Regions from separate parts of the Paenibacillus sp. 2TAB19 genome, predicted to be linked through region 4. Evidence: a T-box and tRNA genes for the amino acid it is inferred to sense, from the RefSeq annotation. Region 4 holds a T-box; the other regions hold tRNA genes.
What was found. A T-box is a leader RNA that pairs with one kind of tRNA and senses whether it is charged. The one in region 4 lies ahead of AB4Z33_RS15975 (arginine--tRNA ligase), so its partner is inferred to be a tRNA-Arg.

Region 1 (8,243 bases), on a different contig from region 4:
TAACAGCTTTAGCTCGGAAATTCATGTAATATTTTGTATGTCGCATTGACGACAAGGGGTGGCGTCTGTTCCCTGCATGGGCGCTGCCTGCAGCCGGTTTCGTGCAGGAGCACAAACTTATAGATGGAAGGCCGGGCAACCGGTTCGAGCCGGATTCCGCCGTAACCCGCGCCGAGGAGGTTGCTGTTATTGTCCGACTAATCGAAATGCAGAAGTAACGGGCTCGAAATAGCAGAAGAAGTCCCTGCGATCAGTGGTCAAGACCCCATTTAGTGGACAGTTAGAAAAAGCCCTACCCAATAAGCTGTTTCCGGTATTGTACCGGAGGCAGCTTATTTAATTTTCTCTGCGGACGATGGTTGTTATAAAAATGGATATATTCTTCAATCCTACTTTGTGCTTCCTCGATGGATCGGATATCATAAGGATAGAGTGCTTCCGTCTTCAAATGTGAGAAGAAGCTCTCCATTGAGGCATTGTCGTAACAATTGCCTCGTCGAGACATGCTGATTTGGGCGCCAACCTTTGGCAGCATGTCGTGGTAGTCGTAGGACGTGTACTGGGATCCCTGATCGCTGTGAACGATCAGCCCAGTCACGTCCTTTTCCTTTTCAAATGCTTTGGAAAACGTTTGGAGTACAAGATCCTTATCATTTCGTAAACTCATGTTGTAGGCGACGATTTCGTTTTGACACAAGTCTTTGATGGTAGAGAGGTACAACCAGCTATCTTTCACTCGGTATTGTGTTACGTCTGTGACCCACTTCTGATTAGGTTGAAGGGCTTCAGAATTGCGCTCCAGCACATTTCTCACGACTCTGTCGCCTAAGCTCCAAGATCGATGATGACGGAATTTGCGGCGTATTTTTGCTTGCAGCCCCATTTCCTGCATGAGACGCAGGATCTTCTTGTGGTTCATCCATACCTTATGATCTTGGTACATAAACAATTGAATTTGTCTGTAGCCATAAATGCTTTTATAGCGTTCATACGTGGTGCGAATGATCTCTTTGGAGGACTTGTCCTTATCTACTGCTTTTCGTTTAAGATAGGCATAGAATCCGCTCTTAGAGAGACCGACTTCTTTGCAAAGTTCTGTAACGGTGAAATGGTCTCTGAGCTCTTCAACGAGCCTACACTTTTCTGGTACACCTCCGCCTTCGTAATGGCCAACCACTTTTTTAGAACGGCATTCTCCATTTCTAACCGTCTGACATAACTATTTTCAGTGGCATACTCTTTCCGTTTCCCGCGAGTGTCTGTCAGCTCGAATTCTCCCATCTGATTGTAGCGTCGCATCCACACTTTCAATCGCCCTACATCTGTAATCCCCAGTAATTCTGCTACTTTCTGCTTCGTCATACCTTGCAGTCGCATTTCTATTGCTTTTTTCTTTGTATCAAAGCTGTACGTCTGCAGACGTTGCCCTTTTCTCGCCATAACGAAAAGCACCCCCTATAGTTTTCATCGGTTTTAAACACCAGGGTGTTTTTCCAATGTCCACTATAAGGGGTGCAGTTCATCAGTCGCAGGGGCTTCTTCTGCTGTGGTTCTATGCGACCGGCTTAGTAACGTTTGGTTAGCTTCAAACGTCTAAGGTCTTATGCCATTGTATTGAGCCGTGCGGAGGGTATAGTGATTGTTTAAGAGCGTTATCCGTTTTAATCATCGGACAAGAGGCTTGCGCAAATGGGAAAACTTAGTTTATTATATACATAGATATTCGATGCATATTTAATCTATGTATTGTTTCGCTCATGAGGAGGATTGCAGTGAAGATCAATAAAGAGCTAATGAAGGGAAGCACGGTCATTCTTATTCTGACGCTGCTGAATCGGAAAGAAATGTACGGCTACGAGATGACGAAGGAGATCGAGCAGAGCTCCGGGGGCGTATTCACGTTCAAGGAAGGGACGTTATACCCGATCCTGCATACACTTGAGGTGGAGCAGCAAGTGGAGTCTTATTGGAATGAAGAGGGCGGACGCAAGCGCAAGTATTATCGGATAACGGAGCTGGGCCGCAAGCAGCTAGGCGAGAAGAAGAAGGAATGGTCCTTGTTCCGTGCAACGGTGGATCGCGTGATCGGGGAGGGGCATGCATGAACCGTGAGCTGAGACAGCATCCGTTGGTCGAGCAATATCTAGAAAGCGTATGCGGGAAAGTGAAAGCAAAGGAAGTGCATGAGGATATTAATCTTGAGATGCTTAGCCATCTTGAGGAGCGAGTCGAGGACAGACTTCTGGCAGGCGATATATCCGAGGAAGACGCGATAGCGGACGCCATCAAACAGATGGGCGATCCGGAGCAGATTGGCAAGCAGCTTCATGAGGCGCATAAGCCGAGAATGGAGTGGACTTTGCTTGGCATATGCATGCTGCTCATCGGTATTGGACTTGTTGCTATGCTGACGGTGCAGGCGACGGGAAATGAAAGGCTGGGTAATCATTTTGTAGAAAAGAAATTGTTGTTTGTCATAATGGGACTATTCGCGATGGTTTGCCTCTATTTCTTTGATTATCGCAAGCTGCAAAAGTACTCCTGGCATCTGTACGGCTTCACGATTCTTCTGCTGGCAGCTACCGGTCAAATGGGCAGCGCCATAAACGGAGCGAAGCAATGGATTATTATCGGCTCGGTTACCTTTAATGTTGCTGCCGCTTCTCCTTATCTATTCATGGTTGCTTTCGCAGGGATATTGACCAGGGAAACAACTGCCGGGCCGAGCAGATTAAGGCCGAAGCTGCGGCTGCTTCAAGATACTGTCTTGTTCTTCTTGCTGCCGACGTACTTCTACCTGACAACATCCTCGTTGTTATATTACAGCATCTTCTGCTTCGGTACGTTTCTAATGCTGATCCTAATCGGCAAGAAATACAAGGTGGTATTAGCCGGAGTCGGCACATTGGCCGCGCTCGCGCTATGGCTTGTTCAGGGAAGCCACAGATATAATTATGTATGGTTACGATTGAAAGGATTTATATTTCCCAATGCGGATAGCCATTATTACACAGATCGATCTATTGAAGCGATCCAAGATGGCGGTATGTGGGGGCAAGGGTTTGGCGCAGTCAATAACCGACTTCCTTCGTATAACAGCGAGATGCTCTATTCTTATTTAGTGTATAGCTTGGGATGGGTATTCGGTTTCATTATAGTCGTGTTGGCATTCTTGTTTGTTGCGCGTATTGTCAGAATGGCGTTGAAGCTGAAAGATCGTTATGCGAAAGGAATTATTGTCGGAGTGTTGTCGATAATGGGCTTTCATTTCATTTGGAATCTGCTCATGTGCTTTGGATTTATGCCCGTCTCCTCTACATCGCTTCCGCTTATAAGCTGGGGCTCCTATACTTTCATCGAGCTGGCGGCTGTGGGGTTGATGTTGGGCGCGAATAGACGAAAAGATATATTAGGGCAATCCGCATTGTCTTCGCAGAACATATAGCGGCCACTTGGCCGAACTTGGGTGGACCGTAGGCTTCAACGCACATCGTTGACGTTTACGGTCTTCCGCTTATTCTCATAATGGTGACCGCTACTGTTTCTTGGAGAACAGCTCCGTGACGTAAAAGGAAATGCGATTGTTGATTTCGGCGTTCAGTCGCTCTTGCTGTATATGCGGAAGCGCTGAACTGATGTCGATATGCATGCTCCGAAGCAATTGCTCGGCAAGCGCAAGATCGGCTTCGATTCTTGCGATCACGATATTCGCCGCTTGGATGAAGAGCGGGCGAAGCGATCTTGCCTTCTTATCCAGCTCCAAGCGATTGCGCTTGACGGCGGCAAGCGTATAAGACAGAATTACGTATTCTTTAATCAGCCCATTGGACTCCCTAACGGGATGCTGCTCTGTTACATAAGCGTTCATAGCCATTCGATCGTCACCTCATTTCCATTATATGCGAACACTTGTTCTCTAGTCAATGGAGTGTAGTAAAGACATCTTACTGAGCTGTTATATGCAGGCAGGATAAGGAAAATGGGGTGGCTAGATGACTGCTTGGGAGAGCGTGTTGGATATTTATGATATTTTTTAATCATAATTACCACAAAATATTAGTTTTTAAACAGCGTTGGTACGGTATTGTTCAGAGTTTCCTATTGAAAAAAAAGCCGTCTTTTGGTCTGTTCGAAACAGACCGAAAACGGCTCTTGTGTATAAATGCTGCAATATTTAAAAGAATAATGGCGCGCCGCGGGGGGATTCGAACCCCCGACCCATCGTTTAGGAAACGATTGCTCTATCCTGCTGAGCTACGGGCGCAACACTTCACATTTTAACATGGGTGAAGTTGGAGGCGCAAGTGATCGCTTTATTGCGGGATGATTCGAATGGTCTTCACTTCGAACGGGCAACCGTGCAATGACATGCCCGGAGCCGTCTTCGGCTATCTTCACCGTGTCGAAAATAATATTGGCATTGGATGAAGTGAGCAAGCTGCAGAACGTTCCGATTGCGCCGGCTGCTTGCGGAATAGGCGTATTGAGCTCTAACGCTTCACGAATGACCGGATTGCTGATGAAGCCTTCGCTCCAGACATGGAACGTATACGTAAATTCATGCTGACCGACATCTGCCGTCGCATCAGGGTCCGAAGGAACGCGAAGCAGCGGTCGCCCTCGACAAAAGCGGACCAGCTGTGCTGGCTTACCTATAACGGTCGGCGTCATGCGGCCTTGAGTAATTTAATGCCCGTAATGTCGAGCTTCGACTTAAGGTGGAGGTATAAAGCGTCATAGGTAACGAGCGAGCTATCCTCTGGAATCCGCAGCTGCAGCTTATCGAGAGGGAGCTGTAAGAGCACCGGTGAGCTTACAGTGGTGAAGTAGCTAGTGTGTTTGTGCTGTAAGAGCACGTGTGCTCTTACAGCGTAAGGGTCTGGTGTGGCAGTGGTGGTCGAGGAGAGCGCCAAAGAAAAAGAGCGGTGCAGGGATTAATCCCTGTACCGCTCTTAGTTATATCTCTGTGATCGTCTGCTTGCCGGAACGCACAATCGATTGGTCCACGAGTACCTGCATGGCGTCGATGCTGATTTCCATCGTTTGTTTGTTAATCGGTATGCACGACAGCTCCGTGCAAGCGATAATGACGCAGTTGCAGCCTTCTTGGTAGACGAGCTCGTTAATGATGCCTTCAAGAACGGCCGGATCGACCTCCAGATTGCTTTTTACCTGATTATAGATAATGTCCATCACGAGCTCTTGAATCGCTTCATTCGGCTCATGGAGCTTCATATTGTAGCTCTCGCAGCCCGCCTTATAAACACCGCTGTTAATAGTGCCGGTGGTCGCCAGTATACCGATCTTGCTATTGTCGCCGTATTTGGCATGAATGGCCTTCAACGTTTCGTCGACCATATTAATAATAGGAACGGTGGTCATTTCCTGCATCTGATCGTAGAAGTAATGCGACGTATTGCACGGAATGGCGATATGCGCCGCCCCAGCCAGCTCGAGCAGCTTGAAGTCCTTCTCGATCGCCTCCAAGAACAGCTCTCCTTGTCCGCTAAGAATGACACTCGTACGGTCAGGCAGCGTCACATGATTCAGAATGATCATGTTGATATGCTCTTGATCGCGGTCGGCTGCCGTATGCTCAATCACCTTATCGAAGAAAACGGAGGTTGCCTTCGGGCCCATTCCGCCAATGACGCCTAAGCTTTTATGTTCCATTGCTCTACCCACTTTTAAAATGAATTAGTTGTCCATGCGGCGGATTAATTGGCAGCGGATCTGTCCTCGAGCTGCTTCAGAGCGATCTGAGCGCCGGGATCCATGCCCTGACAGCCTGCCAACAGCACTAAGTCGCGAGATGCTGCATGGGACAGCCCTTCAGCAATCGCGTCAGGCAATTCGTCATACAGCCGTACACGGATGTTCGCTTGCTCCATGACGTCGAGGAATACTTGCGTCTCCTCATCGGTGACAAAGTCCTTGCTCGTCACATGCGAAATACTCCGCGTAGCAATGATCTCATCAAGCTCCAAACGCTTCATCCACTGGACAATCGTCTCGGCGTTTTCCCGATTGACGGTAGGTCCGCGGCTGCCTCTAATGGCATAGACTAGATGAAGCTTATCGTAATCCATGAACTTCACCGTCTCTAGCGTGACATGGATATTGCCTGGATTGGCGAAATGATCGTCAATAATCATAAAATCATTTTCATATATGAATTCGAACCGGCGCTCAACGCCGGCGAATGTACGCATCGTCGCTTGAATGGTTTCAACGGGAATGCCGCAGAGCAGGGCCACCGTAATGGCCACTATCGAATTATAGACGGAATGCAGACCTGGTACAGCAAGCTGAATATCGAATTCACCAGCCGTATGCCAAGTGCCATCCACTTGGAACGGCTTCACAATCTCGTATGTATAACGTGCGCGTCCCGTTGACAGATCGAGATTTTTGCAATAAATATGGCCTTCCTTGCTCTTCACGCCGAACGTCACGACGCTTGCCTTCGTTTTATCCGCGAGCGATGCCGAGTAGGAATCGTCGAGATTAAGGACGGCGTAGCTGTGCTCGCCCGCATTCGTGATCAAGCTGGATTTGGCCTCGAAATATTGTTCGAACGTTCCGTGGGAGTCGATATGCTCCCGGCTTAAATTGTTGAACGTCACAATGTCGTAATCGACGCCCTCAACCCGGCGAGTTTCCAGCGCGGCGGAGGATACCTCCATGCTGACATGCGAGACGCCCTTATCGACCATTTGCTTCAAGTAATGCTGCAGGTCAAGCGATTCCGGCGTTGTCAGCTCCGACGGGATAGAGACTTCGTCAACCTTGATGACAACCGTACCGATCAACCCCGTCTTGAGACCATGGTTCTCTAGGATGGCATTGGTCATATAGGAGGTCGTTGTCTTGCCGTTCGTCGCCGTTATGCCGATCATCTTCATCTTGTCGGCAGGGTTGCCGTAGAATGCCGCGCCAAGCTGCGCTAAAGCGATTCGGCTGTTCGCTACGCGAATTTGCGGTATGTCGAGGTCGAAGTTGAACTCTTCGACGACAGCTGCGACAGCACCGTTCTCTACCGCATTGCCGAGATACTTGTGGCCATTCGTTTGGTAGCCGTTGATTGCGACGAACAAGTCGCCCGGTTTGCACTTCTGGGAGTGGTAGCTAATTCCCGAAACCGTTATATCCTTCGGATGCAGCGTATCTAAAGTTGCGGTGGATGTCAGTAGTTCCCGTAACAGAATCATTTAAACGCACTCCTTTGTCCGAATCGATTCATGTTCTGCGTAAAATTTTGCCGGTAATCATGCGAAGGAATCCGAAGGCAGGCTTCGGATCGCTCCATGACCAGATAGCTGGTGCTTTGGGCTTGAACAGCGACTTGAACACTTGGCCGACGGTTAGCTGCTTCGTGCGAACGTAACCTCTGATGGCTAGCAAGTCCTCGTAGAAATACCAGAACACGCGGTTCGTGTCCTTCTTGAGCGCGCTTGGCGGCTGCGGCGAGCCTGTCAGTTCCATATATGTGAGATAAGGAATGTTCATTCCGACTTTGTAGAGCAGGTTGTTCAAGTTAGTGATGCGCACGTTGACCTCGATCAAGTAAAACTGACCGGTATCAGCGTCTTTTTTGAACTCAATCTCGGCGAAGCCTTTCCATTTCATCTTCTCTAGGAAGGGAGCGCCGATATCATGCAGCTCCTGTACATACTTCTGTCCCGTGTACACCGAAGCGCCGAAGTTGATCGGGAACTGGCGGTACTTCTGGCAAGTTACCCAGTTCGTCACCTTGGAATCTTGATTCAAATACGCGTCATAGGTGTACATATGATCATCGAAGCCTGGAATAATGCGCTGCACAATGACTTCTAGTCCTGCTTGCTTCGACTTCTCAAGCGCCTCAACGAGCTGCGATTTGTTGTCAACAATGAACAGCTTCTTCCTGAACTTCGCGACGAACGAAGGAGAATCTGTCGGCTTCACGACACAAGGATATTTCAAGATCGATTCTACTTTTTCGAAAAATTGGTCTTCGTCCACGCGGACGGTTTCCGGGACAGCAACGCCGTTCTCGCTCGCCAGACGGTGCAAAATTTCTTTGTTCATTAGGTTCGTGTAGATGCCTGGAACATCTTGCGGAATGAGGTAGAACTCGCGCAGCTCCTCCAAAAATTCATCCACTACCTCAACATAATTGTCGTGGCAAGGAATGAGCACTGGAGGCGCAGACTGCCCTTTGGCGTAGTCCTTCAGAAATTGAATGAAAGCCTTCTTATCAT
Region 2 (8,243 bases), on a different contig from region 4:
TTGGGTTGCCGCGGGAGTCAAGAACTTCGCGTGCGTATACGTCAACGATAATAGACATGGATAAAACACTCCTTTTTATTTGTTAAATTTGATTGCTACCAAGCATTACTTGTTGATTAAAGTCGAGCCCGTCATCTCAGCAGGCTGATTAAGCTCGATCAGATCAAGGAACGTCGGCGCGATGTCGGCTAGAATACCGCCATCACGAAGCGTTGCGCCCGCTTTCGTTACGATCAATGGAACTGGATTCGTCGTATGCGCCGTAAACGGACGGCCATTCTCGTCGAATACCATATCCGCATTGCCGTGGTCAGCCGTAATAATGCATACGCCGCCTTGCGCCAGCACAGCTTCTACGACTTTGCCCAGACATTCATCCGTCGCTTCAACCGCTTTGATCGTCGGCTCCAGCATGCCGGAGTGACCGACCATGTCGGGATTCGCGAAGTTCAGAATAATCGCATCGTGTTTACCGGATTCGATCTCGCGAACAGTTGATTCCGCAAGCTCGTAGGCGCTCATCTCGGGCTGCAGGTCATAAGTTGCGACCTTCGGCGAGTTGATCAGCACGCGTGTCTCGCCCGGAAGCTCCGCATCGCGTCCGCCGCTAAAGAAGAACGTGACATGCGGATATTTCTCGGTTTCAGCCGTACGAAGCTGCTTCTTGTTGTTCTGCGCGAGCACTTCGCCAAGCGTGTTGTCGAGGTTCTTCGGTGAATACGCAACGTAGCCGCCTACGGTTTCACTGAACAGCGTCAAGCAGACGAAGTAAAGGTTAACCGGGTGGCTCTCGCCGCGCTCAAAGCCGCGGAAGTCCTCGTTCGTAAATACTTGCGACAATTGAATCGCGCGGTCAGGACGGAAATTGAAGAATATGACAGCATCCTCGGACTCCACTAAACCGACCGGCTTATTGTCTTCGCCTACGATAACCGTTGGCATAACGAATTCATCATAAACCGATTTCTCATACGATTCAACTACCGCTTTGATCGGATCGGTATATTGAGGTCCGTCGCCGTATACCATAGCGCGGTAAGACTTCTCCGTACGCTCCCAGCGCTTGTCGCGGTCCATCGCGTAATAACGGCCTTGTACCGTCGCGATGCGTCCTACGCCAACCTCTTCGATCTTCGCTTGCAGGCGCTCCAGGTAACCCTTCGCGCTGTCCGGCGATACATCGCGTCCGTCGAGGAAAGCATGGATGTATACGTCTTCGAGTTCTTCCTTCTTCGCCAGCTCCAGCAGGGCGAACAAGTGCTCAATGTGGCTATGAACGCCGCCATCAGAGAGCAGACCGTAGAGATGAAGCTTCTTGCTGTTTTTCTTCACATGGTTCACAGCGCCGAGAATCGTTTCGTTCTCGAAAAATTCGCGGTCACGAATCGACTTGCTGATCCGCGTCAAATCCTGGTACACGATACGTCCGGCGCCGATGTTCAAGTGACCAACCTCGGAGTTGCCCATTTGACCTTCCGGCAAGCCTACCGCTTCACCGGAAGCCGTCAGCGTCGTGTGCGGATAAGTAGACCAGTAACGATCGTAGTTCGGCTTATTCGCTTGCGCAACCGCATTGCCGGTTACGTCGTCGCGAAGGCCGAAGCCGTCAAGAATAATTAGTGCTACAGGTTTCGGAGCAGCCATCTTACTTGGCCCCCTCGACCAAAGCGATATAAGAAGCAGGCTCAAGGCTTGCGCCGCCGACAAGTGCGCCGTCGATGTCCGCTTGGCCCATGTATTCCGCTACATTGTTCGGCTTCACGCTGCCGCCGTATTGGATGCGAACCGCATCAGCTGTCGCTTGGTCATACAGACCGGCAACTACGCCGCGGATATATCCGATAACGTCTTGCGCATCTTCGGAAGTCGACGATTTGCCTGTTCCGATTGCCCAGATTGGCTCGTAAGCGATAACGACTTCAGCCGCTTGCGCAGCCGACAGCCCTTGGAATGCCGCTTCGGTTTGCACTTTGCATACGTCTTTCGTTTGTCCAGCTTCACGCTCTTCAAGCTTCTCGCCTACGCAGACGATCGGCAGCAAGCCGTTCTTGAAGGAAGCATGAACTTTCTTGTTCACGATCTCATCCGATTCCGCGAAGTAAGCGCGGCGCTCGGAGTGGCCGATAATAACGTATTTCACGCCAAGATCCTTCAGCATAACGCCGCTGATCTCGCCTGTGAATGCGCCATTGTCTTCGAAGTGAACGTTTTGCGCGCCGATTGCGATCGACGTGCCTTTCGCTGCTTCAACAAGGGCAGGAAGCGTCGTGAATGGTGCACAGATTACGCTCTCCACGCCGTCTACTTCTGCTTTGCCTTTAATTTCGGAGAAAAAGGATACCGCTTCGGAAACGGTCTTGAACATTTTCCAGTTGCCCGCAATAATCGGTTTTCTGCTCATGCTAGTCCCTCCTAATGGGTTTATTCTTATTTATCGTTAAGAGCTACAACGCCTGGGAGTACTTTGCCTTCCATGAACTCAAGGGAAGCGCCGCCGCCCGTCGAGATGAAGTCCATTTTGTCAGCCAGGTGGAATTTCTCAGCCGCTGCAGCCGAGTCGCCGCCGCCGATAACCGTGTAGCCGGACGTTTCCGCACATGCGCGAGCTACTGCTTGCGTGCCGTGGGAGAAAGGCTCGATTTCGAATACGCCCATCGGTCCGTTCCAAACAACGAGCTTGGAGTTTTTGATAACGTCCGCATACAGCTCGCGAGTCTTAGGTCCGATGTCGATGCCTTCCCATTCAGCAGGAATGCCGTCAACGTCAACGATTTTTGTGTTCGCGTTTGCGCTGAAGTCGTCTGTTACTACGATATCAACAGGGATCAGGAAGTTTTTGCCGAGTTTTTTCGCTTTTTCGATGAACTCAAGCGCTAGATCAAGCTTGCTGTTGTCCACGAGCGATTTGCCGATTTCATGGCCTTGCGCCTTGAAGAATGTATAGGACAAGCCGCCGCCGATGATGATGTTGTCGGCAATTTCAAGCATTTTGTCGATAACCGCGATTTTGTCTTTTACTTTCGAACCGCCTACGATTGCTGTGAAAGGACGCTCAGGGTTGTTCAGCGCTTTGCCTAGAACTTCAAGCTCTCTCTCCATCAGAAGACCGGATACAGCCGGCAGCAAGTGTGCAATGCCTTCTGTCGAAGCATGCGCGCGGTGAGCTGCGCCGAATGCGTCGTTAACGAACAAGTCAGCAAGCTTAGCGAAAGCTTTTGCCAGTTCCGGATCGTTTTGCTCTTCGCCTTCATAGAAGCGAACGTTCTCAAGGAGCAATACGTCGCCGTTGTTTAAAGCCGCTACTTGCGCTTCTACGGCTTCGCCGATTGCTTCGTTAGCTTTTGTCACCGGTTTGCCTAGAAGCTCAGCCAGACGCGCTGCGGAAGCCGTATGACGAAGCTCTTCTACAACTTGACCGTTCGGACGGCCAAGGTGGGACGCAAGAATAACTTTAGCGCCTTTATCGATCAGGAAGTTAATCGTTGGAAGCGTCTCGCGGATCCGTTTGTCATCCGTAATTTTTCCGTTCTCGAGCGGCACGTTGAAATCAACGCGTACAAATACTCGTTTGCCTGCCAGTTCAGCTACGTCGCGTACACTTTTCTTGTTCATCGATAGAACCCTCCTAAAATTTCTGTGGAATGCAATGGGCAAAAATAGCATCGGAAGCATCGGCTTGAGTTAAGTATGAAAAAAAGAAAAGAGCGTTCCTTCGTCAAGAAGAAACGCCCTTAAGGTCCAAGTCCCCAAAAGGGCGCGAACTTAAGAGCCGAAGCGCCCAGCAGTGCAGGGAGCCTCGGCCCGTTCGCCTTCTTTCCTTACAGACCTTTGCTTGCGATATAAGCAGCAAGATCAACTACGCGGTTCGAGTAACCCCACTCGTTGTCGTACCAGGAAATAACTTTAACCATGTTGCCTTCAACAACCATTGTCGACAGACCGTCGATTGTGGAGGAAGCAGGGTCGCTATTGTAGTCGCTCGATACAAGCGGCAATTCGTTGTAGTTCAAAATGCCTTTCAAAGCGCCTTCGGAAGCATCTTTAAGTGCTGCGTTAACTTCTTCAACCGTAACGTTAACTTTCAGTTCAGCAACAAGGTCAGTTACCGAAACGTTAGGTGTAGGTACGCGCATAGCCATACCGTTCAATTTGCCTTTGAGCTCAGGCAATACAAGGGAAACAGCTTTTGCAGCGCCAGTCGACGAAGGAATGATGTTTTCTGCAGCAGCGCGAGCACGGCGCAGGTCTTTGTGTGGAACGTCAAGCACGGATTGATCGTTTGTGTACGAGTGAATTGTAGTCATCATACCTTTAACGATACCGAATTTGTCGTTCAATACTTTTGCGAATGGAGCAAGACAGTTCGTTGTGCAAGAAGCGTTGGAGATAATAGTGTGCGCGGAAGCATCGTATTTATCTTCGTTAACGCCCATAACAACTGTGATGTCTTCGTTAGTAGCTGGAGCGGAGATGATAACTTTTTTAGCGCCGCCTTGAAGGTGAAGCTCAGCTTTTTCTTTAGCTGTGAAGATACCAGTCGATTCAACTACGATTTCAGCGCCTACGGAAGCCCAAGGAAGGTCAGCCGGGTTACGCTCAGCGAATACTTTGATTTCAACGCCGTTTACGATCAAAGCGCCTTCTTTAGCTTCTACTGTTGCGTCAAGAGTGCCGTGAGTCGTGTCATATTTAAGAAGGTGAGCCAGCGTGTTCGTGTCTGTAAGATCGTTTACCGCTACGATTTGTACATCAGGGTTGTTCAGTGCTGCGCGGAATACGTTACGGCCGATACGTCCAAAACCATTAATACCTACTTTAACCATTGTTAATTCCTCCTAAGCATTTTTGGGATAAGGCAATTTATTTCAAGACGTTTCGCCTGCAGCAGGTTGCCCTGTTCGGCAATAACGTCATGACCACTTCTTTAATGTCATTCTTGCTCGATTATAGCTACGATCTCTAGCGCAGCTACTTCGTCCGTCACCAGCACATCGTTATGACCGAACCGCATGACGGCTGCTATCGCCTCGCCTTTACTCTTGCCTCCTGCGACACCTATAACAACTTCAGTCTTTACAATATCCTCGAGCCGTAATCCTACCGTCTGCATTTTGTGCACCACAGCGCCATTTCGGTCAAAATAAAACCCGAACGACTCCGCCAGCGCGCCTTCTGCAGCCATCGCATTCACGACGTCCTGCTCCAGCCGTCTTCGTCTAGCCATTACCATCGCATCCCCAATCCCGTGGACGACGATTCTAGCGCTTCGAATGACATCGACAATCTCGCGAATGTTAGGCTCTTGCATGATCGATGAGAATGCTTCCTCGCCCAAATGATCCGGGACATGAAGCAAGCGGTATTGCGCGCCTGTGCGCTTCGCCATTGTCGAAGCAATCGTATTCGCCTGATAGTCGAGGCTCTCGCCAAGTCCGCCCCTTGCAGGCACGAACCAATTGGTCTTGAGCGCGGTAGAGGTTGATAAATGATTCGCAACTTGGGCAATCGTTGTTCCGCCTGTTACAGCGACGACATCATTGGGCTGCATTACCTTGCGAAGCACTTGTGCGCTTGCACGGCCAAGCTCCCGCTTCGTCTGTGCCGAGCTCTCGGAATCCCCGGCTACAACAACAACTTGCGATAAGCCAAAGCGAGTGCGGATTCGATCTTCAAGCTCCGATWGACCGAACATCGTCTTATAGACCGGTTCCAGCCGCTCCAGAAGCTCTCTGCCTGCATCCGTAATTCGAATGCCGCTCGAATGAACATCGAGCAAGCCTTGCGCCTTCAGAAACTCAATCTCCGTTCGCAGCACGCGCTCCGTAAGCGATAACGCCGTGGCAAGCGTGCGGCGTCCGATAAGCTCTGTCAGCATGACCTGGTGCAGAATCGAATACCTCTTTCTCATTACATCTAGAAGATCAGGCACAAGCTGCTGCTGCAGTTCAATGATCTGACGCATCTTATCCTTCACTCCACCCGTTATATGAGACTATAGCTCCATTGACCGGGACGCGAAACGTCCCTCTATAACATTTGTAGTCCCACCTCCTATATTATCGGAAATTGTTGCTCGCCGCAAGAGCATGAAATCGAATGAAAKCGATTACTGTCACGATTTTCACAAATTTAATTTACGGAAGCCGCTTGCTTTCTAATCGCTATTATCATATAATCACCCTTGCTACTGTTTTTTGCGCCCGTGGTCCAATGGATATGACGTAGGCCTCCGGAGCCTGAGATCTAGGTTCGATTCCTAGCGGGCGCGCCACTTACTTTTTTCTAATGCAACTACATAACGCATACCTATTAAGGCCATCCCGAATGTTGTTTCGGAATGGCCTTTTTTAATAAGCTCAACCTCCTGCAGTGACGTTGCAACGGCATTTCGGGATACTAAATTCACTTACTCCTCCTAAAGTCGCTCAATAACGGTATTTAGGGAAACTAAAGTGGCTCTTTAGGCTTCACTTGGCGTTCATCGGCCATTTAGTTCGACGGAATGCCATTAGCGCATGATATTTTTAAACTGCATCTATTTAGTTTGACGAAATCGAACTATTTACGGAGGGCCTCTCTCCCAAGCTTCAATCTACTTTTACACCTGCTCTAATTTTCCCCGCACTTATCCCCGCTTAGTCTCCATTCATCCGATGTCCCACTTCGACAAAGCCCGATACAGCGGCCACTTATTGCTTGTCCAATCATTTGTCAGATAATTTGTCTGACTATCTTTGACTTTTGAGTTTCCATCCGTTATTATGAAAATACGATTTAACCATTTCGTTCAGTTTGAAGGAGGGGGCTTACGTTGGATATGAATTTCGTTCCTATGGTTATTGAGCAAAGCAATCGCGGAGAGCGTGCGTATGATATTTACTCTCGCTTGTTGAAGGATCGCATTATTTTTCTTGGATCGGGTGTAAACGACGTGGTGGCTAATTCCATCATTGCGCAAATGCTGTTCCTTGCGGCGGATGATCCCGAGAAGGACATTTCTCTTTACATTAACAGCCCAGGCGGCTCCATTACAGCCGGTATGGCGATCTATGATACGATGCAATACATTAAGCCAGACGTATCGACCATCTGTGTCGGTATGGCCGCTTCAATGGGCGCGTTCCTGCTGACGGCAGGCGCGAAAGGCAAGCGTTACGCGCTTCCGAACAGCGAAGTTATGATTCACCAGCCGCTAGGCGGCGCAGAAGGACAAGCGAGCGACATCGAGATTCGCGCGCGCCGCATCATTAAGATGCGCGACCATCTCAATGGCATTCTTGCAGAGCGCAGCGGTCAACCGCTTAGCCGCATCGAGCAAGATACGGATCGCGACTACTTCATGAGCGCAGCGGAAGCGAAAGAATACGGCCTTGTTGACAAAGTAATCGAGAAAATTGGATAAGTAGTAAAAAGGCGGTACAAGGGTTTCATGCCCTAGTATCGCCTTTTTTTCTTATTCGATATCCACAAACCGTAGCAACAATTCATTTTATCCACAGTCTTATTCACATTCTATGCACAGTTATCCACAATTGGTCTAATAACTTGTCAATAACTCGCAGAAACGCAAAAAAGCCTACACCGATCAACTGATCGAGTGAGGCTTTTTTCATCGGTAACCAATGAATTATTGATTCTCAAGTTCCTCTTTGCTAACAAGAGCGACTAAAGCGTTTACAGCCTGTTCCGCGTCCGAACCTTCCGCACTTATGGATACTTCAGTGCCGGAGCTGATCGCTAGACTCATAATGCCCATGATCGATTTCGCATTAACTTTTTTGTCGTCTTTCTCTACAAATACCTCGGAGGAAAATTTGTTCGCTTCTTGTACGAATAACGCTGCAGGTCTTGCATGAAGCCCCGTCTTCAGACGAACGACAACCGGAAGCCTTGTCATGGAAACCATACCCCCTATATTATACTCATTCATAAGCGTCAAACGACCCGGCCAGCAACAGCTGTGCGGACCCGGTGACGTCTAGCGCAGAAATATAAGCTTGTATAAGATTTAGACTTATACTTCTTATCTTTGGTGATAAGTTCATTTTGCATTATTATAACATTATACCAGCGGTTGCACTAGGTGAAAAGCTAACTACCTCGTATTTTTTCCGCAAGTTCGTCGATTTTGCGCAATCGATGGTTAACGCCCGACTTACTTACCTTGCCTCTTAGCATTTCGCCGACCTCGGTCAGATTCATATCGGGATGCTGCAGCCTGATCTCGGCTACTTCTTTCAGCT
Region 3 (8,243 bases), on a different contig from region 4:
CGTGCTTTCGAAGTGACGCCAAATAAAAAGAGGCCAACCAAAGCATTCTGGCTGACCTCATAAATAAAGGGCCTACCCGACGAATAGAGTCGGCATAGGCCCTTTAACATTTAAGCGTGCGTATGATGTTTGCGCCCCGGAATCTCGCCGGTCGCTTCGAATACACGTACGATTTCGTCGATTTCCTTCTTGAGCTCGTTCAGCAGTTCTGCTTCCGGTACTTTACGAATCATTTCCCCGTAACGGAACAGCATCCCTTCGCCGCGAGCGCCGGCAATGCCTATGTCCGCTTCGCGAGCTTCGCCCGGGCCGTTAACCGCGCAGCCGAGCACCGAAACCTTGATCGGCACCTTGATCTTCGAGATATAGTCCTCGACCTCATTCGCGATCGAGAATAAGTCGATATCAAGACGGCCGCAGGTTGGACAAGAGACCAGCGTCGCTGCGTTCGTAATCAAACCGAAGGTCTTGAGCAGCTCGCGAGCGACCTTAACCTCTTCAACCGGATCTGCGCTTAGGCTGATCCGAACTGTATTGCCGATGCCAAGCGCCAGCAATGCGCCGATGCCTGCCGAGCTCTTGATCGTACCCGTGTGCAGGGTGCCCGCCTCGGTAATGCCAAGATGCAGCGGATATTTGATCTTCTCTGCTGCCATCGAGTAAGCCGCTATCGCCATCGGTACGTCGGACGCCTTAAGCGACACGATAATATCATGGAAATCGAGCTCTTCGAGAATGCCGATATGGAACAAAGCGCTCTCGACCATCGCTTCCGGCGTTGGATAACCATACTTCTCTAGCAGATGGTTCTCCAGCGAGCCGGCGTTGACGCCGATCCGGATCGGAATGCCCTTCTCCTTGCACGCTTTAACAACCGCCTCAACCTTCTCGCGGCGGCCGATATTGCCTGGGTTAATACGCACCTTGTCGACGCCGTTCTCGATCGCCGCAAGCGCCAAGCGGTAATCGAAGTGAATGTCAGCAACTAGCGGAATATGGATGCGTTTCTTAATCTCCTTAATCGCATCCGCCGCTTCCTTGTTATTGACGGTTACCCGGACAACCTGGCAGCCAGCCTCCTCGAGACGCAGTATTTCAGCTACAGTCGCTTCCACATCGGCGGTCTTCGTCGTACACATGCTTTGAATGATGACTTCATTGCTGCCGCCGATCGTCAGATCGCCGACCTTCACCGCTACCGTATCTTGACGTTTGTACATATTACCAATCTCTCCCATGAACGTCAAAGTCCACCCCGCAAGCTTATGGCGAAAAAAGCCGCAGCTAGCAAGGTGGAAACAATGACGGTAATCTCGCTCTATATCATACGTTTGTTATTTGAAAAGGTAGCTTACGCGCTCTCTTCCTTTTTCTTGCCCTTCTTCGCCGTCAACTCAGGCATCATCTTTTCCTGCACGGATTGCTCCGTAATCAGGCAGTTCTGCACATCGTCACGGGAAGGAACCTCATACATCACTTCCAGCATGATGCCCTCGATGATCGCACGCAGGCCGCGCGCGCCGGTATTACGCTTAATCGCTTCCTTCGCGATCGCATCAAGCGCAGCCGGTTCGAAGTCGAGCTTCACATTATCCATCTCAAGCAGCTTCTGGTACTGCTTCACGAGCGCGTTCTTCGGTTCGGACAGAATCCGAACGAGTGCCGGCTCATCAAGCGGCTCCAAAGTAGAGATAACCGGCAGACGTCCTACAAACTCAGGGATTAGCCCGAATTTGAGCAAGTCTTCAGGCAATACCATCGATAGGTATTCGCCCGGTTTCAAGTCCTTTGTCAATTCGCCAGTGGAGTTGAAGCCGATAACCTTCTTGCCGATACGGCGTTTGATCAATTGCTCCAGGCCGTCGAACGCGCCGCCGCAAATGAACAAAATGTTCGTCGTATCGATCTGAATGAACTCTTGATGCGGATGCTTGCGTCCGCCTTGCGGCGGAACGGATGCAACCGTACCTTCTAGAATCTTCAGCAATGCTTGCTGTACGCCTTCACCGGATACGTCGCGCGTAATGGACGGATTCTCCGATTTGCGGGCTACTTTATCAATTTCGTCGATATAAATAATACCGCGTTCCGCTTTCTCAACATCATAGTCGGCGGCTTGAATAAGCTTGAGCAAAATGTTCTCTACGTCCTCGCCTACATAACCAGCTTCCGTAAGCGAAGTCGCATCCGCAATCGCGAACGGAACATTCAGAATTTTCGCCATTGTTTGAGCCAATAGCGTCTTACCCGAGCCTGTAGGGCCTAGAAGCAAAATATTACTCTTCTGAAGCTCGACATCCTCGATCTTGCTGCCGGAGTTGATCCGCTTGTAGTGGTTGTAAACCGCAACGGACAACGATTTCTTAGCGAACTCTTGACCGATAACATACGAATCAAGAATAGCGCGAATGTCTTTCGGCTTCGGAATATCCTTCAGATCAAGCTCTTCTTCGTTACCGAGCTCTTCTTCTACGATTTCCGTGCATAGCTCGATGCACTCATCACATATATATACGCCGGGACCGGCTACCAGCTTGCGCACTTGATCCTGCGACTTGCCGCAGAAAGAACATTTCAACTGGCCTTTTTCGTCGTTGAATTTGAACATGGAATCACCCCTTCAATTAAATCGTTACACTACAGGCGAAGTAATGACTTTGTCGATCAGACCGTAAGCGAGTGCGTCTTCCGCGCTCATAAAGTTGTCGCGGTCGGTATCGCGGTCGATCTTGTCATAAGGTTGACCCGTACGTTCAACGTAAATATTGTTAAGCTTCTGCTTTGTCTTCAAGATCCAGTCCGCGTGAATCTTAATATCGGACGCTTGACCACGAACGCCGCCAAGCGGCTGGTGAATCATGACTTCCGCATTGGGAAGCGCGAAGCGCTTGCCCTTCGCTCCCGCAGTCAGGAGAAGCGAACCCATACTTGCTGCCATGCCCATGCAGATCGTGGACACTTCAGGCTTAATATATTGCATCGTATCGAAAATACCCATACCAGCGGTTACAGATCCGCCAGGAGAGTTAATGTACAGATGGATGTCTTTCTCCGGATCGTCGGCCGCCAGGAACAGCAGTTGTGCAATAACGGAGTTTGCAACGTCATCATCAATTGCGCTCCCAAGGAAAATGATGCGGTCCTTCAGCAAGCGGGAGTAAATATCGTAAGAACGCTCCCCGCGGTTTGTTTGTTCGACTACGACAGGTACCAGATTCATGCGACCAACCTCTTTTCGTTTATGGCTTTAAGTACTTCCTTATTGTAACACGTCATCGTAGTGATGTCATTTTTCCAATAATACAGTATACGATGTCGGCCGTTCGATATGTACGGAGATTAGCCTCCGAGTCAAGCACATTTTCATATGTAGGGTCAAAATAAGGCACGTATATTACGCGCCTTATTCTGAGGGTGTTGCTTATGTTGTTGTAGATTGATTATGCGTATTAAACCGTTTTGCTGTTATCAAGCAAGAATTTGATCGTTTTGCGAAGCAATACGTCCTCTTGCAGGTTCGCAATGTTGCCGTTGCGAGTGAAGATGTCGCGCAGCTCTTCTGCTGGGCGGTTGTACGATTTGGACAACGTCTCAAGCTCAGCCGTCAGATCTTCTTCGCTTACGGAGAAGCCTTCAGCTTTCGCGATTGCGTCAAGCACCAAGTTGTTGCGAACGCGTTTCTCGGCGTCGGAACGCATTTGCTCGCGAAGCACGGATTCGTTCTGGCCAGAGAACTGGTAGTACAGATCCATGTTCATGCCTTGCATTTGAAGACGGTTCTCGAAGTCTTTGATCATGTAGTCCGTCTCGGTTACGATCATCGCTTCAGGGATTTCAACTTCGGCAGCCGCAGTAGCTTTGTCAACGACAGCAACTTCGCGGGCTTGCTCAGCTTCTTTCTCTTTGCGCTCTTTCAGCTTGCTGGACAAGTCTGCTTTGTACTCGTCAAGCGTGTCGAACTCGCTAACGTCCTTCGCGAACTCATCATCCAAAGCCGGAAGCGACTTGCGCTTGATTTCGTGCAGTTTAACAGCGAATACCGCTGCTTTGCCTGCAAGGTTCTCAGCATGGTAGTCTTCAGGGAACGTTACGGTAACGTCCTTGAAATCGCCAAGCTGCATGCCGACTACTTGATCCTCGAAGCCAGGGATGAACGAGTTCGATCCGAGCTCAAGGGAATAACGTTCTGCTTTGCCGCCTTCGAATGGAACGCCGTCAACGGAACCGTCAAAGTCGATAACCGTGATGTCGCCGTTCTGAGTAGCGCCTTCTTCTACAACCGACAATTCAGCGTGGCGTTGTTGCAGACGCTCAAGCTCGGCCGCAATCTCTTCTTCTGTTACTTCAGCCGCTGCTGCTTCAACTTCAAGGCCTTTGTATTCGCCAAGCGTTACTTCTGGCTTAACGATTACTTTCGCTTTGAATTTGAACGATTGGCCTTTGGCGAATTGCTCAACATCGATCTCCGGACGGTCAACCGGCTGAAGATTGTTCTCGTTCACTGCTGCTGTGTAAGCGTCAGGAAGAAGGATGTCGATTGCATCCTGGTACAGGCTCTCCACGCCAAAGCGGGATTCGAAGATACCGCGAGGTACTTTGCCTTTACGGAATCCAGGTACATTCACTTTACTTACGACTTTCTTAAACGCTTGATCCAGCGCTGTTGCGACTTGCTCCGCTTCAACCTCAACATCGATAGACACGATGTTCTTGTCTATTTTTTCCCAAGTTGCTTTCATTTTATGCCTTCCCCTCCAAAATTGCACGTACTTCGCTTATTTTCACGTTCCATAAACCATTCCATTATAAACAAGATGGACGAGCTTTTCAAGGCTGAGGTTCATCTGGCTCTGACGGCTGCAATACCGCAACCTGCCTAAGCGCTCTGCAAGCTTGCTCATATTGAAATCTTAACGATTCGGTAATGCCGTATGTATCGCGTATATCATCGTCGTTCGCCGATCCGTATACGGTCAGCAATAGCGTAAGATGTAGCGCCGCAGCAAAGCAATCGACGGTTCCTTCATCTTCTCTAAGCATCCATTTGTAAGCCGCCGTCCCATACAAGAACTGCAGACTTTCCTTCCAAAGCTCTTTGGCAAAATGAGGCAGCGTCGGATCATCGACTTCGGCCACCTGTTCAGCCCGCTCCAAAATTTGGTTGATTTGACTCGGAAAGTCGTCCAAAGAGAGCGGCGTTTCGTCGAGCTCCAGCTGAACTTGCTCATCGAGCCTTTCAATTGTCAAAGAGCCTTGAGCACCGCGCTTTCGCAAGCATTGCAGCGCTTTGAATTGCACGACTGGATGAACCGGCTTCGTTACGAGCCAATTCACAATCGTCGCGTCCACCTGTTCGCTTTGTATGTATGCCGCTCTTTCAAGCGCAAGCATCTGCTGATCAATCATAGGATGATTCTGCATAATGTACATCACTTGATTAATGTATGTCTCATCCTGCTCAGGCGGGTTCAGCAGCTCCGCGCGAATCGTATCCTCGCTCGGCTCCTTCTCGGGCATCGCGAGCACATAGCCTGTACCGTCGTCTCCGCCTCCTCCTTCAGGAAAAGCCATATCGAGCCATGTGAGAAGACTGTTCCACTCCTCATAGTGGCGTTCGTCCTCCCCTTGGCATTGCAGCAGGAAACGCAATAGCTCCTTAGCCTCCCCGTACTGCTCCGATTCCAGCATTCGGGTAAGATGAATTTGATAATGATCCAGCATGCTAGGGAACAAATATACGTTATCCTTGTTGTCGCCTTGTGGGTCAATGGGAGTTGTAATGCTAACACCGCCTTCGTATACGCCATCTCATGCTTCTCGCAAGCTTGCGTAAGATTATACCACGGTCTGAGGAAAGAAAAAAACAAAAGCTGCTAGAAGACCGCTCGGCAGGTGCAACCAACTATTTTTTCGACAAAATCCAAAAAATGACTTGCAATACTAAAAACGTTCATGTTATATTATTACTCGTGTCCCAGTAGCTCAGCTGGATAGAGCAACGCCCTTCTAAGGCGTCGGTCGGGAGTTCGAATCTCTTCTGGGACGCCATAACGTTCAGATACGTCACGATTGATAAATATCAAAATGCTCCGAAATCCTTGATTTATATGGGATTCGGAGCATTTTTTATTCCTAGCACTATCAGCGAGAATGCGATTAGAAACGATAAGTCCTGATTTTTTTTTACACATGATTTACACATGCTCGATTTGTGCAGGAAGTACGATCACTAAAGTCGAATATCCTTGCTATTAGGAGGCGAGGTAATGATTGACGAATATGTTGGACTTGTCGTGATCGTTGAACTAGATACCACCGAATTGCTTGAAGGGCTATTTGAAAAAATCGAGGACACAGAAATTACAGACTGTTATAAAATTCGAAATGGATCAGAAGTTTGGATAGTTCCTCGTCACGTTATTGCTAATGTGACTCCTGTTTCCTCTTTTGGATTCACGATGAAATAAAAAACAGTCCTCTACCTTTTAGGTCGGAGGGCTGTTTTTATTTCATTAGGTCGTGCCGGTACTATTTTAATTTTTTCCCCAGGTCCATGGCTTTGGCTTATCATCCTCATTGCAATATAAGATTTTAAACAACCTGTCTGCTTTCGTCCACTGCAAATATCCTTTGCATACGAGTTCATTTACTGCAATTTTTATTTTAGATTTAGAGCGCTGAGTTCTAACGCTTATATATTGAAGTGCTTCATGATTAACCATGAATGGGTCGTACCTTTTTTCATTCCATAGAAATGTAAGGGTTTTTCTTGCGGTATCTGATAAACGCCACTCGTCCATGTGCATACCTCCGACGCGAATGTATGTTCTCATTTTAACAAACATTCCTTCGAAAACAAGAGAAACCTCCAACTTATTGGTCGGAGGCTTCTTCTTTTACATATTCGATGAGCTCTGAAACATCTTCAATTCCTAATGAAATCATGACCTTCTCTAGATTCGTGGGTGACCAAGTCTTCGATTGATTGTTTATCATATCATCAATCGTGTTCCAACGAATCCCCGTTGCTTGGCTCAATTGTCTTGCATTAGTTCCCTTTTTAAGTATTATCTCAGCAAGCTTCAATTTTAACATTTAATAATCACCTCGATAAGAATATACAACATCCTTTTGATTATTTCAACGATTTTCGTTGACATTCAACGATATTCGTTGTATAATAAGAATATAAGGAGGTGAACAAGAGCATGAAGAAAAAAAGAAAGAAACAGCAAGTAGATAATCGAGCAGTAATCATCACGCTAGTGACGGCAATCATTAGCCTGACAAACTCGATTATCGCCCTCATCGTCACACTTAGCCACTAAGCAGAAACCGAAGGTCTTGACTCTGAAAGAGTCAAGACTAACGGGACGGTGAAGTATAAGGGACTGCTGTTTCTTCTTCTAATAATTATATCACAAAGGAGATGTAAAGATGAAATCGACTAAATCGTCTAAAATCTTAGTTATCTCTCTTGCACTTAGCATTGCTGCCTGTGTACTGAGTGTCGTTAGTTTGGTGATTATGTTATTCAAGTTATAGTACGAAACGTGCTTATATCCATGCAACAAAGCACAATTAATAAGCCTGTCGACATAACCAGTCAGCAGGCTTATTAACGAAAGTCCCAAGCGATTGGGATTTTAACATAGTCCCCGCGCTTTGATAATGATATAGGTCTTGTAATATTTCTCGGGAGGGAATGTATATGGTAGCAAGTCGTAAGAAGTCATTTTATAAAAAATGGTGGTTTTGGTTTGTAGTCATCGTTATCGTAATAATAGGCTCTTTTGGCAATAACTCCAATGAAGCTGCCGATCTTGTTAAAGGTAACTTAAATGAGACATCTGCAGCAGAAGCTCAAATACCTATTAAAGCAGCGGTGGTAAATAGTTCGGGTACAGAGGCAGCGTTACCAGAGTTCGAAATAATTAAAGATGAACTAAATGATGCCGGCATTTCACATTTAACATTAGTCACTGCTAGCAAGGATAAGAAAGAACTAGAAAAACTTGTCCAGCACGCTTCTGAATTAGCATTTGATAAGGGTGAAGAGGTTCAGTCTGTATTTGTATACATCTTAGAAAAAGACAACACTTCATCAGCCTACCTCGCAACAGGCAAAAAGGCTTTTACCAATAAAGGAGAAGCACAAACAAATGTGAAAATAGGTGAGGTTGAATTCAAATCAAATCTCGAATAAAAATGAAACCCACCGACCGCATTCAAGCACTCCCCTT
Region 4 (7,012 bases):
GATCCTGCTGGAACACGATGTAATGGCTGTACAGATAAGCTGCAGTCGTGCCTACGGCAACGAGCACGTCCATATTGGCGCTCTTCTGCCTAAGCGCATAATAAGCGCCGAAGTAGAAGGGCATGCCGATAACGAATTGAAGCACCGTCGCTAGCACCAGCTGCAGCCAAGGCAATGTCAGCCATGCAGGTATATAAGCAGCAAGCGGCGATAAGATTGGCAAATGGTGAACCATAGTAAGCAGCAGAGGCAGTGTCAGCAGGAGCGAGACGATTAATCGAAGCTTTAGTATCGCATGCTCCTTGCGCAGACCCGTATCGCCATGCTCGCTTAATGAAGCCGTGAAGCCAAGCTGGCTTACGCGCTCGGCGATTTGCTCGGGACTTACCCGCTCTGGCGAGAATTGCACCCAAGCGGTGCGCAGCGGGAAGCTTACTGCCGCTTCATAGACGCCTTCCATCTTCCCTACCGACTTCTCTATTCGTGCCGCGCAAGCGGAACAGCTCATTCCCTGCACGGCAAAGTCGATCATTATTCCGTTATCCGGCGAATTCATTGAACCCGCCTCCTTCCAACCGATGCCTGTACCCATCTGGGTTCATTTATATGTGGGACCAGTCGTTTGCATGAATGGAATGTGAGGTTACATGCTTTCGGGAGCAGGTAATCCAAGAATATCGAGCGCCTCGCCAAGCGTCTGCTTGTAACGTTGCGTAAGCCATAAGCGCAGCTGGCGCTGAGCAGGAGATGCCTTCAGTATTGGACATGTCGCATAAAAATGATTAAACAACGTTGCCAGCTCATAGGTGTAATTGCAGATGATGTTCGGCGCAAGCTCGAGCTCCGCCGCCTGCAATACCTCCGGCCAGTAGCATAGCTGCCTTAGAACGGCATGCTCCTGCTTGTCGAGCGACTGATCGACCTGGACCTCCGACACATGAACGCCTGCTTGCGCGGCTTTCTCCATAATGCTGCAAGCCCGAGCGTAGGCATAAAGCAGATACACGCCTGTATTGCCCGATATTTCGGTCGCCTGCTCCAGATCGAACACAATCTCTGTCTGCAGATGGAAGCGCAGCAAGTAGTAACGAATGGAAGCAGCCGCTATTGTTCGACTCGTAAGACCTTGCTTTCTTGAACGTTTGGCATCGATAATGCCCTCCATTCTGTCGAGCAGTTCCGACACTTTGATCCCGATACCTTGGCGGCCGGACATCGGATAAGCATGTTTGCCAGCTGTGGTGTCTACGCCTAGTCCGGCAGCTGTAGATGGGCTTAATGACACGACCCCATAGCTGACATGCTTGAGCTGCTCGGCTTGACTTGTGTAACCTAACGCTAACAGCGCTTGCTTCACCATGGCCTGCGGGTACTGCTGCCTTTGGTCGATCACATTAATAACGACATCTGCCTTGCCGATCTTCTTCTTCACGCCTCCTGCTTGCGTAGACCATAGACCTATGCCGAACTTGCGATAACGAAAATCTTTGTCCAGCAAGCCGAACTTCCACAGATGATAAGCGATATCCTTAGCCGTATACGTCAGAATTCCATTCGAGCGAACAAGCACCTTGTCTGCTTGATGTTCGCCTTGCTGCTGCTCGGATTGTTCGGCTTCTAAAGGTTCTATCAGGTTGTCAGCTTCATGTGCCGGCTGCCCGCTTCCAAGCACCCAACAGCCTGCAAGCTTCCCCTGCTGCTCCTGTCTGAAGACGTTCGTTTGCTGCAGCAGCTCGAAGGTGCGCCCCCAGAATCCTCCGCTAACGATACTGCTTTCCCATACGAGCACATCATAATCGATCCCGAACTGCTTCATCTCCTCGACATGTTCGCTTACGATGCGCTCAGCGATAAGCAGCCCCATCCAAGCAATGTTGTTGCCCCCTTCTTCCAAGTGAGCAAGTACGCGTGAACGCTCTTGCAGCAATTCGGGCTGTTCCTTATACGCTTGATTCACCTTCGCATACGTCTCCCAACAGAAATCGCCAAATCTCGCATGCGACTGAGCGGCCCACGTGTTCAGAATGCCAACGACCGTATCGGCTAATTGATTGCCAAGGTCGTCGATGTAATTATGCACCTCTACAAGATGTCCGGCTTGCTTCATCAATCTTGCTAGCGTATCACCGATACAAGAATTTCTTAAATGACCGATATGGGCAGACTTGTTCGGGTTAATCGACGTATGTTCAATGAGTACCTTGTGCTTATGCTTTTGCTGCTTCTTGGCTTTTATTGCTGCTCCATCCTCATTTAGCTTCGCCCACTGCTCCCAATTGACATAGAAATTAATAAAGCCTGGCGGAGCGATATCGATGGTTGCGAATAGCTGATTAATCGCGTTATTAGATTGCAGCTTTTCTTTAACCTGAGCTGCAATAACGAGAGGAGCACGCTTTAGATGCTTTGCCAATTGCATCGCTATGCCGCTGCTGAACTCGCCGTTTGCCTCGTTAGCCGGATGTTCCACTACGACATTGACTTTGTCCTGGAGCACCAACCCTTCTTCCGTTGCGATCTGATTTACGGCATTAGTTAATGCGGTTAATAATTTTTCTTTCAACACTTTATATTCCTCCTCCTTGTTATCGTCAAATCGAGTCCGAACGCCAAAAAAGCCCTCGTCTCCTATAATAAAGAGACGAGAGCTTGCTGATTCCCGCGGTACCACTCTAAGTATTGAACCTGCAATGAGGTTCAATCACTCGATTTGATAACGGTCATTGACCGGATTTGTCTACTCCGATAGCCGCCTTTGCATTGACCTTGACTGCGCGGAATCGCTTCGACAAACCATTTCCCGGGCCCGCTTCATCATAGACATCCGTACCGGCTTCCACTGTCCCGGCTCGCTGCGACTATCCGTCCTAAGATTACTGTCCCGTTCGTTAATGTTAGATTTGTGAAAATTCTGAATATATCTTAAACGTATTTATACACGATGCCGCTTAGCATTGTCAAGGGGGATAATAAATAGCGGCACTAAGCTAAGAAGCCTAGTGCCGCCATATTCCTCATTATGCGATTATTCGCCGGTTACAACTTCGCCGTTCCAAGCAAGCATACCGCCCGACACGTTAATAACGGTATGGCCCAGCGCGCCCAAATAGTCGCATGCTTTGCCGCTTCGTCCGCCGCTGCGGCAGATGATGACGATCTCCATCTCTTCCTGCGGGAACTCGTCAACACGCTGAACGATTTCCGATAATGGAATGTTGCGTGCCTCTTTAATATGGCCGGCTTCCCATTCATCGACCTCGCGAACGTCAATCAAATTGATAGTCTCGCCYTTTTTAAGCTTTTGTTCCAGTTCCTGCGTCGTCAGTTCTTGAGCCATATAGACATCTCCTTCAAGCGTAGCTGCTTATTATAGTCGTTGATATGAATTGTATCGCGTCCTATCGCTCGTGTCCATATGAAGGAGAACGGTTGCTATTGGAAGCCATATCTGCGGCTATCTCCGCTTTTTGTTTTTGGCTGCGAGCAGACGGTTGATCGTTCCGTCCGTTGCAGTATCCCGCTCTAGCCGAGCAGCGCTCGGGCCGGGTTGATTCGTGTTCGTCACAGATGCAGTCGCATTCGCTGAAGGTGACAATTCACTCGGCTTTGTTCGATTGTCGCTCTCTTTGAATGGAGATATTCCAGACACGCCGCCGTAGAAGCGGCTCGCTTCGGTTGTCCTTCTCTTTAGCCTCGATACCGCATTGGTTGACTCTAAAACTTCATTCGTATGACTGCTATTACGTCCATTGCGTTGCCGTAACAAAGTTCCCGCCCATTCGAGCATCCGTCCGTAAGGCAATGACAGCCTACGCAGCGCGATATCCAGCAACCAAAGGAGCAAAGCGGCGACGAGCAGTTTATTCGTCAAATCGATCGGCTTGCGAGCCTCCAGCGGCTTGAAATCAAATGCCGATTGAGGATCGTCCAAAAGCAATTTGCGCCCGCCGGTCGTGGCGGCGATCTGAGCCATCGTCTCTGGACCGCCCGTGTTCGATAATCGGTATTCAGGCGAATAAGGAATGACGAAAGCCGATGTCGTACCGCCTTCAATTGCGTTTCCGTTCGACTTCTGTCCGATTTGAGCCAAATAAACGCCAGGTTCTGTCGCAGGCAAGGTCGTTTCATACTCTCCCGGCCCGATCGGCATTAAGCGGCGAACGGAATAGCTGCCTGATTCGTCCTCAATCCCCGCGGACAGCGCACTGTCGAATGAGCCCGCATCAGCTTCTGAGCGTACCTTCAAAGTGGCTTGGCCGCCGTCTTGCTCGGTCGTTATCGAATACGGATTGTTCACAAACTGAGGGAACGTCCACTTCACCAATTCGGTAAGCACGGTTGGAAATGCAGGCCACTGCACCCATTCGCGTGCCCACTTGCCCGTAACGTCGCTTGTCCATGCGACGGATCGTCCAGAGCCGTATTGCCAGCGGGCTAGCAGCGGATCGCCATCCGGCGTCAATAGAGCGACTTCCGCCGCTTCTTTCGCTGTTGCGGCGATATAAGCGTTAATCTTTGGCACGCCGCCGTTCCACAGCTTCCCCCAATCAGCGGCCCTAGCGACTGCTGGCGTAAACGACTGCTCCACAATATAAGTACGAGACATCATTACCGTCTCGCGACTGAAGATGGCAGGAAGCGTGCTTTGGTCTTTGGTGAAGTAAAATCGCCCTTTGGCAGCCTTCGCCAACCGTTCAAGCAACGCTTGATCTGCTCCATCGCCTACCGCGACCGTAGAGAGCGTCATTTGATCCTCTACAATGGCATCGGTTAACGCCTCATAACCAGGATTCGTCGCCGACTGACCGTCCGTAAGCAAAATCATATGTTTGCGCTGCGCATCCACTTCTAGAAGCCCTTCATAACCGGCTTGGAGCGCATTATAGATTTCGGTTCCGCCTTCGGATTGAATACCTTGAATGCGTTCAATAATCGAATCGCGGTTCGACAGCTTCTCAGGCTCTACCACCCACCATGGTGCGGAATCGAAGGCAATAACCCCTACCGTATCTACGTCTCTCATCAGCTCGACCGTCCTGATTGCCGCTTCCTTCGCCAGCTCCAGCTTGCCGTCCGACATACTTCCGGAGCGGTCGATCACGAGCACGAGACCTAGAGAAGGTATCTGGCGTTTGCCTTGCAAATCCATATAGACGGGCAGCGCCCGCTCGACAGGCGTCTTGAAATAACCGCCTAAGCCGAAGCTGTCTTCTCCGCCGAGCATGACGAGACCGACACCGTAATCGCTGACGGCTTTGCCCAGCCATTCCATCGGCTTCTCCGCAATTCGAGTAGCTGGCACATTGTTTAAAATAATGCTGTCGTAGCTTGCATACTCTGCCAGCTCAACAGAGAGCTGCTCCGGCATAATCGTCGTATGACCGATGAATGAAGCAGACAGTGCAGCTTCAACATTGGCCGACGATTGCGGTTGTCCTTCTACAATCAATACATGCGGCGGTCCCGCAACCCGGCTGAAGGCGTATGCCGTATTATTAGCTGCCTGCTCATCACTAGTTGTATACAATTCGGCTCTGAAGCGGTGATAGCCTGGTTCAACTGCAATACTATTCAGAACGAAACGATTATCCCCTTTCTCCAGTTGCACCTGAGTGACCGATATTTCCTCGTTATCAGCGAATAAGCGCAGCTCGGCTTGCTGAGATGTCGTACTCGATACCGAAATCTCGAAAGTGAAGGTTTCCCCTTGCGTAAGCGTGGCAGGTACATCAAGCGATTCGATTGCAGCGTCATTAATAGACTCTGTATGGATCTCAACAACATCAACGGCAATCCCCGCGCCTGCGAGCAATCTCGCTTGTCGCCTCACATCGCCTGCATTTTCCGCTCCATCGGAGAGCAGAACAACTCTCCCTCCACCTTCCTTCAAGAGCATTGCGGCAGCCAGCTGCACGCCCCCGGACAGATCGGTGAACCGATTATTAACCGTTGTTCGGAAGGTGAAGTCAGCAGAATCACCTATGAGCTCGTTCGATATCGTCCTTTCGACAGCTGCATTCAGTCCCACCGATACGACGCCTGCCTTATCGTCCTCGTTTCTGGCAGCCCATGCGCCTGTGATCCATTCACCTATACGCTCATCGGCCTGCATACTGGCAGAGCGGTCTGCTACGAAGACAATACTTCGCTGCTGATTAATAACGTAAGGTTGTACTTGTGCTATGACGGCAATGAGCAACAGCGTAATCATGCCTCTTATTGTAATCGCCGCTGCCTTGCGACCGCCCTTCAATCGAATCGTGGAACGTATAATCCAAATCATATACAGCAGCCAAGGCAACAGCAGCAGAAGTGCCCAAGGCGTTTCAGCTTGAATGCCCACGTCGGTACACCTCCCATTCCGCCGCCATCAAGAACAGCAATAGCGCTGCAGCCCACACAACAAGAGATAGAGCCGTTTCATTCGTCCGGTGCGCGACAGCTTGATTAGGTTCATTCGCTTGGTTCGTTTGGGTGAGTCGGAGCTCAGGCGATGATTCAGGTGAAGACGCGAGCTCTGCAGCATCCGCATGAACAGCAAGCATACGGCTCCCGACTACCTCTCCTTCGGCATCGACTTCAACCAGCCGATAAAGGCCTGGCACGGAAGGCGCTTCATAGATGTCCTTAGCCTGTCGTTCGAGCATGACGGGACTGTTTCCAACCGATTGCTCAGGCTTCAGGCTGTTGTCCAGCAGTTCCATGGTTTCCCATTGCGCAGTGATTGAATTCGAATGAAGAGATAGTTCCATAAGCTGATCTGCCGAGGTTATGCCAAGCTCAAGCTGCGAGCCTCCGCTCATCCACTCGGCTGCTTGAACGATCAGCACCGGAAACTCGGATCTGAGCGGCAGATCGGTATCCTGAAGGTTAAAGGTGAACCTCAGCTTCGGCTTACCTCCCGCATCTCCAGCATAGATTGCTGGTATGCCGCCATAGGTCAATACCGGCTTCCCCCAGCCAAGCTCCTCTGCCGGCGGCTTAAGAAGCCTTCCAATATGCGTGTCAGCGA

Region 1: it has a tRNA-Arg gene. The T-box ahead of AB4Z33_RS15975 (arginine--tRNA ligase) is inferred to sense a tRNA for this amino acid. The anticodon was not compared.
Region 2: it has a tRNA-Arg gene. The T-box ahead of AB4Z33_RS15975 (arginine--tRNA ligase) is inferred to sense a tRNA for this amino acid. The anticodon was not compared.
Region 3: it has a tRNA-Arg gene. The T-box ahead of AB4Z33_RS15975 (arginine--tRNA ligase) is inferred to sense a tRNA for this amino acid. The anticodon was not compared.

The regions. Positions count from the first base shown of each region.
Region 1 covers NZ_JBFRGE010000021.1:74,807-83,049, reverse strand. Annotated here, with positions in the region: gene AB4Z33_RS11970 (S-layer homology domain-containing protein) at 45-218, shown strand; gene AB4Z33_RS11965 (IS3 family transposase) at 293-1,177, opposite strand; partial or broken gene AB4Z33_RS11960 (hypothetical protein) at 1,300-1,362, opposite strand; gene AB4Z33_RS11955 (PadR family transcriptional regulator) at 1,773-2,105, shown strand; gene AB4Z33_RS11950 (FtsW/RodA/SpoVE family cell cycle protein) at 2,102-3,445, shown strand; gene AB4Z33_RS11945 (hypothetical protein) at 3,536-3,874, opposite strand; tRNA gene AB4Z33_RS11940 (tRNA-Arg) at 4,187-4,264, opposite strand; gene AB4Z33_RS11935 (hypothetical protein) at 4,255-4,671, opposite strand; gene AB4Z33_RS11930 (aspartate/glutamate racemase family protein) at 4,957-5,673, opposite strand; gene AB4Z33_RS11925 (Mur ligase family protein) at 5,718-7,211, opposite strand; gene AB4Z33_RS11920 (carboxylate--amine ligase) at 7,240-8,243, opposite strand, start outside.
Region 2 covers NZ_JBFRGE010000046.1:33,640-41,882, reverse strand. Annotated here, with positions in the region: gene eno (phosphopyruvate hydratase) at 1-58, opposite strand, end outside; gene gpmI (2,3-bisphosphoglycerate-independent phosphoglycerate mutase) at 106-1,644, opposite strand; gene tpiA (triose-phosphate isomerase) at 1,646-2,401, opposite strand; gene AB4Z33_RS19910 (phosphoglycerate kinase) at 2,428-3,612, opposite strand; gene gap (type I glyceraldehyde-3-phosphate dehydrogenase) at 3,819-4,823, opposite strand; gene AB4Z33_RS19900 (sugar-binding transcriptional regulator) at 4,931-5,962, opposite strand; tRNA gene AB4Z33_RS19895 (tRNA-Arg) at 6,197-6,271, shown strand; gene clpP (ATP-dependent Clp endopeptidase proteolytic subunit ClpP) at 6,818-7,402, shown strand; gene AB4Z33_RS19885 (HPr family phosphocarrier protein) at 7,628-7,897, opposite strand; gene whiA (DNA-binding protein WhiA) at 8,092-8,243, opposite strand, start outside.
Region 3 covers NZ_JBFRGE010000034.1:45,966-54,208, reverse strand. Annotated here, with positions in the region: gene ispG (flavodoxin-dependent (E)-4-hydroxy-3-methylbut-2-enyl-diphosphate synthase) at 111-1,220, opposite strand; gene clpX (ATP-dependent protease ATP-binding subunit ClpX) at 1,352-2,608, opposite strand; gene clpP (ATP-dependent Clp endopeptidase proteolytic subunit ClpP) at 2,633-3,220, opposite strand; gene tig (trigger factor) at 3,450-4,739, opposite strand; gene AB4Z33_RS16835 (hypothetical protein) at 4,828-5,721, opposite strand; tRNA gene AB4Z33_RS16830 (tRNA-Arg) at 5,972-6,048, shown strand; gene AB4Z33_RS16825 (hypothetical protein) at 6,267-6,467, shown strand; gene AB4Z33_RS16820 (hypothetical protein) at 6,534-6,800, opposite strand; gene AB4Z33_RS16815 (helix-turn-helix domain-containing protein) at 6,874-7,095, opposite strand; gene AB4Z33_RS16810 (hypothetical protein) at 7,712-8,206, shown strand.
Region 4 covers NZ_JBFRGE010000032.1:7,991-15,002, forward strand. Annotated here, with positions in the region: gene AB4Z33_RS15970 (heavy metal translocating P-type ATPase) at 1-556, opposite strand, end outside; gene AB4Z33_RS15975 (arginine--tRNA ligase) at 644-2,566, opposite strand; T-box leader at 2,635-2,898, opposite strand; gene AB4Z33_RS15980 (rhodanese-like domain-containing protein) at 3,026-3,337, opposite strand; gene AB4Z33_RS15985 (VWA domain-containing protein) at 3,455-6,343, opposite strand; gene AB4Z33_RS15990 (vWA domain-containing protein) at 6,327-7,012, opposite strand, start outside.